DNA from 3 places in the Candidatus Enterococcus mansonii genome. Region 2 is predicted to be linked to each of the others. Evidence: predicted binding sites of a transcription regulator. Region 2 holds the regulator's gene; each other region holds the start of a gene.
What was found. Region 2 encodes CtsR, which represses protease genes until heat stress. Its sites were predicted from a motif close to TTGGTCAAAAAAGGTCAAANA; they were not measured.

Region 1 (3,280 bases), 930 kb from region 2:
AGTAGCGTAAAGTAAACTTCTGGCGGGTGCAGCTTCAATTCCTTTTTTTATTTGGTCACTACGCATGTTCATCCACTCCAATTCAGTTGTCTTCAGAAGAAATATTTTTTCACTTCTGCTTCATCTTCTTATTTACTATGCTGTATTCTTTAGAATACTTTCTACAAAAAAAACATCCCATCAAATGAATGGGATGTCTTAGTGAGAATCCCATCTACCAAAGACAAACAGGACTCAAACATCTGCGAAATTTCTCAGTGTTCTAAGTCCTACACGATAAAATAATGACTAATACGTGATTGTTTTCTGTCTTCTTCATGGCAACGGTCTCCTCATTGTATAAAATCTATAAAGATTAAAATAGCATGTGATAAATAAAAGCTTTTGTTAACTATATACCGAATAAATGAGAATGTCAATAAAATTTGATAAAAAGATTCAGAAAATTCCGAAAAACTGTCTTTCCTTTCTTACTTAACGTTCATCAAAGAGACAAAATGAGCAGTTAAGCTTTTTAACAATAAACAAGCTGAATTGAATAAAAACAATCAAAAAAATGACTGCCTCTCAAAACATTGAGTTGCAGCCATTTTTTGTTTTTATGAATCTTTTTGGAAATAATATAAAGGCTTATGTGTTAAACGTTTCATTTGCCTTTTTTTATCTTCAATAATCGAAAGCAACTCTTCTGAGAAACTTTCTAAAATAACTCTTCCACCTTTGTACGTACTTCCCCCCATCGAAATCACTTCATCAGGAGTTAAGATCACTTTTCTATGAGCAATTTTTTTGAAAAATTCTTCTATCAAATAGGTTGGCAAGTAGAAATTATTTTGTGACGAAAATGATTCTAAATAAATAAAATCATCAATACTGATATAACAATCGTCCATCGAAATAAAGTTCACCGACTTATCAACATAGATATCTCTTTTTTGTAAAATCTCACTGATTTTTTTGTTCAGAAGATTCAATGTTTCAATTTCTTTTACAAAGTGCTCAAGCTCACGATAACGTACAGACTTGCGTTGATCGTAAGACACGCGTAATGCGACACCAATAGATACGATAACAGCTCCTATAAAGACGCCTGTCATTCCTGCAATAAAAACAACCATTCAGATTCCCTCACTCTATTCGTTCTTGTTTTTTTTAGTATAACACACTCTTTAACAAGGACAAAAAAATACGAAAAAAAAATCTCTCATTTTTTGCTACTTTTTCTATTGCCTTTCTATTTCTAAACGATTTTCTGATGTTTTGTTTGCAAATAACAATTTGAACATCAACTTCATTTTTTATCTGCAAAAAAGATGTGCGTCAAAGTTGACCTTTGTTGACCAATAAAGTATACTTTTTTTAAGCATTCACGTGTGCTTTGTGATAAAATGATTTGAAGAGCTTTTATATAGGAGGAATATACTATGAATTTAATACCAACAGTCATTGAACAGTCATCTCGTGGAGAAAGAGCATATGATATTTATTCACGTTTATTAAAAGATAGAATTATCATGTTAAGCGGCCCCATTGACGACAATGTAGCCAATTCAGTCATTGCCCAATTATTATTCTTGGATGCACAAGATTCTGAAAAAGATATTTATATCTACATTAACTCACCAGGTGGAAGTGTTTCTGCTGGTTTGGCCATTTTTGATACGATGAACTTTGTTAAAGCAGATGTACAAACAATCGTACTTGGTATGGCGGCTTCTATGGGAAGCTTCTTATTAACCGCTGGTACAAAAGGCAAACGCTTTGCATTGCCGAACGCTGAAATCATGATTCATCAACCACTTGGCGGTGCCCAAGGACAAGCTACTGAAATCGAGATTGCAGCAAAACATATCTTAGATACAAGAGATCGTTTGAATAAAATCTTAGCAGAGCGTACTGGACAACCACTTGAAGTTATTGAACGCGACACAGATCGTGATAACTTTATGACTGCTCAACAAGCAAAAGAATACGGCTTGATTGATGAAGTAATGGAAAATAGTCGTTCATTGAATCAATAGTCCATAGAGCCTAAAGTTTTCTTTGAAAATTTTAGGCATTTTTATTTATTCTTTCCATGAAAAACGATACACTAAAGATAGACGTAACGAAAGGATGGTAATAACATGGATATTTCAATTATTGATGCAACAAAAGTCACAACAAAAAACGGTCTAATGATCGGTGAGGATAGCGCGCCAGTGAAAATAGTAGAATTTATGAACGTTCGCTGCCCGTATTGCAAAAAATGGTTTGAAGAATCATTTGATCTTTTGAATAAATACGTCGAAGAAGGCAAAGTTCAACGAATTATTAAACTTTTCGATAAAGAAAAAGAAAGTTTACAGCGCGGAAATGTCATGCATCATCATATCAATTATGACTTGCCGAAAAAAGCGCTACTTGATATTAAACAAATGTATGCTACACAAGATCAATGGGGGCATCTTTCTTTAGAAGACGTGGCCGTTTTTGCCGAAGATAACCTACAATTGGCTAAAAAAGAGGATCCAGCAATTGTCGAAGCTGTAATTGCTGAAGCAACTGCTGCAAATATTAAATTTGTCCCGACTATTGTGATTGGTGACCATATCTTTGATGAGTCTGTAACAACAGAAGAACTAATCCGTTATATTGAAAATAACTAAAAAAAGAGACAAAGCTACTTTTTTGGCTTTGTCTCTTTTGCTTTAGATAATTGAGTTGACTTTGTTTTTTTCACTTTTGAGGAATCTTCAATTTCTTTTTGCGCGTCTTCATGAAAGCCCAAAATTTTATCCACGTCCTCTTTTCCAAGAAAATTGCCCAAGCCTTCTCCCAGTTGTTTGATTTGTCTCATGATAAAATCTTTATCTTCTACTCCCAACAGGATCACCAACTTTCTGTTATTATCTATAAGCTATGCACTTTTTTCTCTCAATTTATCAGCAAATTCATTGATTTTACGAATGCGATGATTAATTCCCGATTTTGAAATAGCACCTGACGGGATCATTTCACCTAGTTCCTTTAAACTGACTTCTGGATATTCCAAACGTAACTCAGCGATCTCTTGTAATTTTTCCGGCAACGCACCCAATCCAACTACACTTTCGATGTACTGAATATTTTCTATTTGTTTAGATGCGGCATCAATTGTTTTGTTTAGATTGGCTGTTTCACAATTAACTAATCGATTAACCGAATTGCGCATATCACGAACAATTCGTACATCTTCAAATTTCAACATTGAATTAGTCGCACCAATCAAAGTTAGAAAGTCCGCGATACGTTCAGCTCC
Region 2 (3,280 bases):
CGAGGACTTAACCAAAGAAACGAAATAAAAAAGTGTTTCGGTCAATTGATTACGACTTCAATCCAGTTTTGAGTGAACAATCACTCATTTGAATACAACAACACCCAGTGTGGTGGCGATAGCGAGAAGGATACACCTGTTCCCATGCCGAACACAGAAGTTAAGCTTCTTAGCGCCGATTGTAGTGAAGGGTTTCCCTTTGTGAGAGTAGGACGTCGCCACGCTAAACGTGTTGTATTGGAGGTTTAGCTCAGCTGGGAGAGCACCTGCCTTACAAGCAGGGGGTCAGCGGTTCGATCCCGTTAACCTCCATTTTTTGAGCCGTTAGCTCAGTTGGTAGAGCATCTGACTTTTAATCAGAGGGTCGCAGGTTCGAGCCCTGCACGGCTCATAGAAATATTTTGCGGGTGTGGCGGAATTGGCAGACGCACTAGATTTAGGATCTAGCGCCTTACGGCGTGGGGGTTCAAGTCCCTTCACCCGCATTTTAGTCTCGCTTGAAATAAGGCGAAAATACGCCGGCTTAGCTCAGTTGGTAGAGCATCTGATTTGTAATCAGAGGGTCGAGGGTTCAAATCCTTTAGCCGGCATCCAGAATGCGGAAATAGCTCAGTGGTAGAGCACCACCTTGCCAAGGTGGGGGTCGCGGGTTCGAACCCCGTTTTCCGCTTAGCTTGTTCGCCGGGGTGGCGGAACTGGCAGACGCACAGGACTTAAAATCCTGCGGTGAGTGATCACCGTACCGGTTCGATTCCGGTCCTCGGCATTGCTTTGAAACACTGTGAATGACAATTGCGAAGTTGACAGAATAAATGTTGAAAAGTACAAAGCAGATAAATACATCTGGCTTTGATCCTTGTTTTAAGCACCCATAGCTCAACTGGATAGAGTGTTTGACTACGAATCAAAAGGTTAGGGGTTCGACTCCCTTTGGGTGCATAGTTAAAATGTTTGACTGCGATTTAGAAGGTATGGAGATTTGGTTCCTTTTAAACGTTTAGTCTTTTTTTATTATTATAGCTACGGGAAGTAGCTCAGCTTGGTAGAGCACTTGGTTTGGGACCAAGGGGTCGCAGGTTCGAATCCTGTCTTCCCGATTTAAGAACAGAGTAATTTTTCTGTTCTTTTTTTGTTTCATCTTTTATTAGGGATAATATGTATCTTTTTTTATCAATTGGGACATTCTCCTTTATTAAACCTTTGAAATTATGTATAATTAAGGTCAGTATTAGTCAAGGGGAAAGGATGAGTGTGATGAGTAATCAAAATACTTCAGATTTAATAGAAGCATATTTAAAGAAGATTCTTGAAGAAAGTAGTAAAATCGAGATTCGTAGAGCTGAAATGGCTCATTTATTCAATTGTGTTCCTTCCCAGATTAACTATGTTATTAACACACGTTTTACCATTCAACGAGGCTATTCTGTTGAGAGCAAACGTGGAGGCGGCGGATATATTAGGATTGCTAAAGTCCAGATTTCTGACAGCGATCAACTATTAAAGCAAATGGCTCAGTTTACAGGCAATGAGCTTTCAGAAAAAGATGCACTGATTTTTATACAGAAGTTATATGAAGAAGATGTGATTACAAAAAGAGAAGGAAACTTAATGTTATCCGTTCTTGGAAAACAAATTTTAGGCAAAGCTGGATCAAATGAAGATTATTTACGTGCTCAATTGATGCATTCATTTTTAGAACGTTTGAGTTATGAGGAGGAATGATAGTATGGATGAATTATTTACAGAAAGTGCCAAAGCGGTATTAGCTATTGCACAAGAAGAAGCAAAATATTTTAGGCATCAATCTGTTGGTTCAGAACATTTATTGCTGGCTTTAGTTTTAGAGCCAAATGGAATCGCAGGGAAATCTTTACGCCAATTGAATACAGATAAAAATGATATTCGCGAAGAAATAGAACATCTAACAGGATATGGAACAGTTAAATCCTATCCTAAAGGCACTTATTTACCTTATTCTCCTCGTGCAAAACAAATTTTTGCTTATGCGGGTGATGAAGCGAAACGTTTAGGTGCGCCAAATATTGGCACAGAGCATATTTTATTGGGCTTATTAAGGGATGAAGATATACTGGCGTCGCGTATTTTATTGAATCTAGGGTTAAGTTTGTCAAAAATGCGTCAGTTATTAATGAAGAAAATTGGTGTTACTGATCCACAAATGAGCGGTAATGTTGGACGGAGACGTAATAGCCAAGCACAAAAAGCAGCACCTAAGGGAACACCCACATTAGATTCTTTGGCACGTGATTTAACAAAATTGGCTCGCGAAAATAATCTAGATCCTGTTGTTGGTCGCTCGCAAGAAGTGAGACGTTTGATCCAGATATTAAGTCGTCGGACCAAAAATAACCCAGTATTAGTTGGCGAACCTGGGGTTGGTAAAACAGCGATTGCTGAAGGTTTAGCACAAAAAATTGTCAATGGTGAAGTTCCAGAAGATATGCAGGAAAAACGATTGATGATGCTAGATATGGGTGCGTTAGTCGCTGGTACAAAATATCGTGGTGAATTTGAAGATCGATTGAAAAAAGTGATTGATGAAATTTATCAAGATGGACAAGTAATTTTATTTATTGATGAGTTGCATACCTTGATTGGTGCAGGCGGTGCAGAAGGAGCGATTGATGCATCGAATATTCTAAAACCGGCACTTGCTAGAGGCGAGTTGCAAACAATCGGTGCCACTACTTTGGATGAATACCAAAAATATATTGAAAAAGATTCTGCTTTGGAACGACGCTTTGCTCGTGTGCAAGTTGATGAACCAACACCAGAAGAAGCGGAAGAAATTTTAAAAGGTCTGCGTTCTCGTTATGAAGAGCATCATGGAGTAGAAATCACAGATGATGCCTTGCACGCAGCAGTTCAGCTATCCGTACGCTATATTAATTCTCGCCAATTACCGGATAAAGCAATTGATTTAATGGACGAGTCAGCAGCCAAAGTACGTTTAGACTTAGCCGATGAGCCTTCAGAAATTAATGAATTACGTTTGGAAATCATTCGTTTGATTCAAGAAAAAGAACAAGCTATTCAATCGCAATCGTTTGAAAGTGCAGCAAGATTACGTCAAAAAGAGAAAAAAATGGCTCGGAAATTAGAAAATATTCTATTATTAGAACAAAAAGAAGCGTCAGGCTATGCTAATCGTGTGACAGAACAAGATGTGGCTAATGTTGTTTCCCAATGGACAGGTGTGCCACTTCAACAGCTAGAGAAAAAAGAAAGTGATCGCCTTCTTGAATTGGAAAGTATTCTT
Region 3 (3,280 bases), 1.6 Mb from region 2:
AACCAACATAACCTGGAGGTGCTCCAACTAGACGTGATACACTGTGTTTTTCCATATACTCACTCATGTCGATTCGCACCATATGATCCTCTGAATCAAACAAATCTTCCGCTAATGCTTTGGCTAATTCTGTTTTACCAACACCAGTTGGTCCTAAAAACAAGAAGGAACCAAGTGGGCGATTTGGATCTTGCAGGCCTGCACGGGAACGAATCACCGCATCACTAACAGCATCGACTGCTTCATCTTGACCAATCACTCGTTTATGGAGTGTTTCGTTTAATTTCATTAATTTTTCACGTTCACCTTCAACCAGTTTGGTCACAGGAATACCTGTTAAACGTCCAACCACTTGAGCAATTTCATTTTCAGTAACTGCTTCTTGCACCATTTTCACATTATCTTTAGCATTTTTGGCTTCAAGCTCTTTTAATTCTTCTTCTAATTTAGGAATTGTCCCATGACGCAACACGGCTGCTCGTTCTAAATCATAATTATTTTCTGCATCTTCTAATTCATGTTTAGCCTTATCAATTTCTCCACGTTTAGTACTGACAGCATTGACTTCTTCTTTTTCTGTTTCCCATTGCATTTTCATCGCATTGGCTTCTTCTCGAAGATCTGCCAATTCTTCTTGGAGTGTAGTCAAACGTTTTTTACTTGCATCATCTGATTCTTTTTTCAATGCCGCTTCTTCGATTTCCAACTGCATCAAACGACGTGTAACTTGATCTAATTCTGTCGGCATTGAGTTCATTTCAACACGAATCGTTGCACTTGCTTCATCCACTAAATCAATCGCTTTGTCAGGTAAAAAACGATCCGTGATGTAACGATCAGATAAAGTTGCAGCAGCAACTAACGCATTATCATGGATATTCACGCTATGATGGATTTCAAACCGTTCTTTCAACCCACGTAAAATACTGATGGTATCTTCTACAGTTGGCTCTTTCACTAAGACTTTTTGGAAACGACGTTCTAATGCTTTGTCTTTTTCCATATATTGGCGATATTCATCTAATGTTGTTGCACCAATTAAGTGTAATTCACCACGAGCTAACATTGGTTTTAACAAGTTTCCAGCATCCATACTGCCTTCTGTTTTTCCTGCGCCAACAATATTATGGATTTCATCAATAAATAAGATGATACGACCTTCACTTTTTTTCACTTCTTTTAAAACCGCTTTTAGACGTTCTTCAAATTCACCACGGAATTTCGCTCCAGCAATCAATGCTCCCATGTCTAATGAGAAAATTGTTTTATCTTTTAAGTTTTCAGGCACATCTTTACGGACAATCCGTTGCGCTAACCCTTCGACAATCGCTGTTTTACCAACACCTGGTTCACCAATCAAAACGGGATTGTTTTTTGTTTTACGCGAAAGAATTCGAATTACATCACGAATTTCTTCATCACGACCGATAATCGGATCTTGCTTACCGCTTTTAACTTGTTGCACCAAATCTACGCCGTATTTTTCTAATGCTTTGTATTGTTCTTCTTGATTTTGAGAAGTCACACGATCTCCCCCTCTAATATCTTCAATATTTTTACGTAGCTCTTTTTCTGTGATTCCCTGATTTGTTAAATACTTTGTTAAACGATAATTTTTCAACTTCATCAATGCTAAAATCACAATTTCCGTTGATAAAAACTCATCTTGGAACGTTACTCTTAATTTGTCCGCTTCACCCAATAAATTAAATAGATTTTGACTCATGCTTTGTCCATATTGAACATTTCCACCTTGTACACTGGGGTATTCATCAATTGCTTTATCAATTTCATGTTCAAAGGATTCGACATCTACCCCTGCATCTGTATAAAAATTACGCCCAAAGTGATTGGGTTGTAAAAAAATCTTCCATAAATGAGCAATATCGATTTCCTGATGATGACGAGTAACAGCGATTTGTTGCGCCTGAGCAATTGCTTCTTGTAATGTTGTTGTCATTTTCTCGATATTCATAGAATTACCTCCTAAATTTAAACGTATAACGAGCTTGCTTAGCCTTCGCAGAAAAATAGGAGAGCGGTGTCTTCTGCCACAATCTATTTTATCTTTTTTCTAAAAGGCTAGCTCATAAAGCTAGTTAAGCTAATTCAATAGTACTGTTTATCTTTAAAAAAAAATTCCGTCTTTTGTACTATTTTACTAAGGACTAAAGTCTGATTAATTTTGACCTTATAAATCAATTATAGTCAATTGGTCAATAAAGGTCAAATGAAAACTGCTCATTTTGGCGAATATTCTCTGCTTATTTTTATGATACAACTTATTTATTTTTTAGCAAAGATTAGTGTCCGTTCACCCACTAAAACAGGGAAAACACGTTTTAAGACGAGCTTAGGTTTTAAATTTTTTCAACTTTAATTACTGAATTTCCAGCAATTTGTGGAGGTATTGATCTGGTCATTGCGGGTAATCCAACTAATGTACATCGGATATTGTCTCCTTTTTTTAAGTTTTCATAGTTGATTCCATCAGCTAATTGTTCGTTGACTACATTTAAAATGACACCATCATTTTCCATCATAGCAATTATTTTTTCTGGATCTTCAATCGCTTTTACTTCCTTCAAAACCAAGCGGATTGATTGATCTTTTGTATCATTTTCTTTAGCGTCTTCTGTTAAAATCGCCGTAAATATTGATTGAGCGTTCTCTTTTTTCTTGCTAGTAAATGTGTCATCCGTTGCTTGATCGTTTTGGCTACTCATTGACGTTTCTTCACTTCCTTTTGATGATTCTTTTTGATTTTCTGTGCACGCTCCTAAAGAAATCAATAGAAGGAATGTTAACATAGGCGTTGCTATTTTTTTCATAAAATCGCCTCCAACATTATTTTGATGATGTGTTTCATCATTTATCATTATCTATTATTATTTACTATTCCTAAAAGTGGCTGGAACATCACTCTATGAGTCATACCCCAGCCACCTGAAAACCAAATGAACACTGAAACAAAAGCAACTCCTTTTATTTCTCAGAGTTAATCGCTTTTGTTCCAATCTTTTTTAATCCAACTGAAAAGAAACACAATGAAGAAACGAGCTGTGTTTCTTGTTACCTACTACACTTCATTACATCCTCTAACCATTTCTTCTATCATTTCCAGACATAGTAATCTCTTTTGCAAGGTAGCGAATACGCTCCATAATTCGACGAGCTTTTAGCGGTTCTTGTTCACCACGTTGCGTTACGGATAGATGTTTTTCCAGCTCTTTTAAATCAAGATTAGATGAAAAGAACGTCACTAACTGTTCTTGCATTC

Region 1: a site for CtsR is predicted at 1,324-1,344, ahead of clpP (ATP-dependent Clp endopeptidase proteolytic subunit ClpP). Genes of this name have one in related genera too.
Region 3: a site for CtsR is predicted at 2,213-2,233, ahead of clpB (ATP-dependent chaperone ClpB). Genes of this name have one in related genera too.

What each region holds. Positions count from the first base shown of each region.
Region 1 is NZ_NGLE02000001.1:646,001-649,280, forward strand. Features, by position in the region: gene ilvD (dihydroxy-acid dehydratase) at 1-66, opposite strand, end outside; gene A5880_RS03060 (hypothetical protein) at 600-1,118, opposite strand; gene clpP (ATP-dependent Clp endopeptidase proteolytic subunit ClpP) at 1,425-2,021, shown strand; gene A5880_RS03070 (DsbA family protein) at 2,127-2,648, shown strand; gene A5880_RS03075 (hypothetical protein) at 2,663-2,866, opposite strand; gene whiA (DNA-binding protein WhiA) at 2,900-3,280, opposite strand, start outside.
Region 2 is NZ_NGLE02000001.1:1,579,014-1,582,293, reverse strand. Features, by position in the region: rRNA gene A5880_RS07300 (23S ribosomal RNA) at 1-15, shown strand, start outside; rRNA gene rrf (5S ribosomal RNA) at 109-224, shown strand; tRNA gene A5880_RS07290 (tRNA-Val) at 240-312, shown strand; tRNA gene A5880_RS07285 (tRNA-Lys) at 319-391, shown strand; tRNA gene A5880_RS07280 (tRNA-Leu) at 404-485, shown strand; tRNA gene A5880_RS07275 (tRNA-Thr) at 518-590, shown strand; tRNA gene A5880_RS07270 (tRNA-Gly) at 599-670, shown strand; tRNA gene A5880_RS07265 (tRNA-Leu) at 681-766, shown strand; tRNA gene A5880_RS07260 (tRNA-Arg) at 866-939, shown strand; tRNA gene A5880_RS07255 (tRNA-Pro) at 1,024-1,097, shown strand; gene A5880_RS07250 (CtsR family transcriptional regulator) at 1,255-1,722, shown strand; gene A5880_RS07245 (ATP-dependent Clp protease ATP-binding subunit) at 1,727-3,280, shown strand, end outside.
Region 3 is NZ_NGLE02000001.1:3,139,748-3,143,027, reverse strand. Features, by position in the region: gene clpB (ATP-dependent chaperone ClpB) at 1-1,975, opposite strand, end outside; gene A5880_RS14720 (hypothetical protein) at 2,361-2,831, opposite strand; gene dnaI (primosomal protein DnaI) at 3,099-3,280, opposite strand, start outside.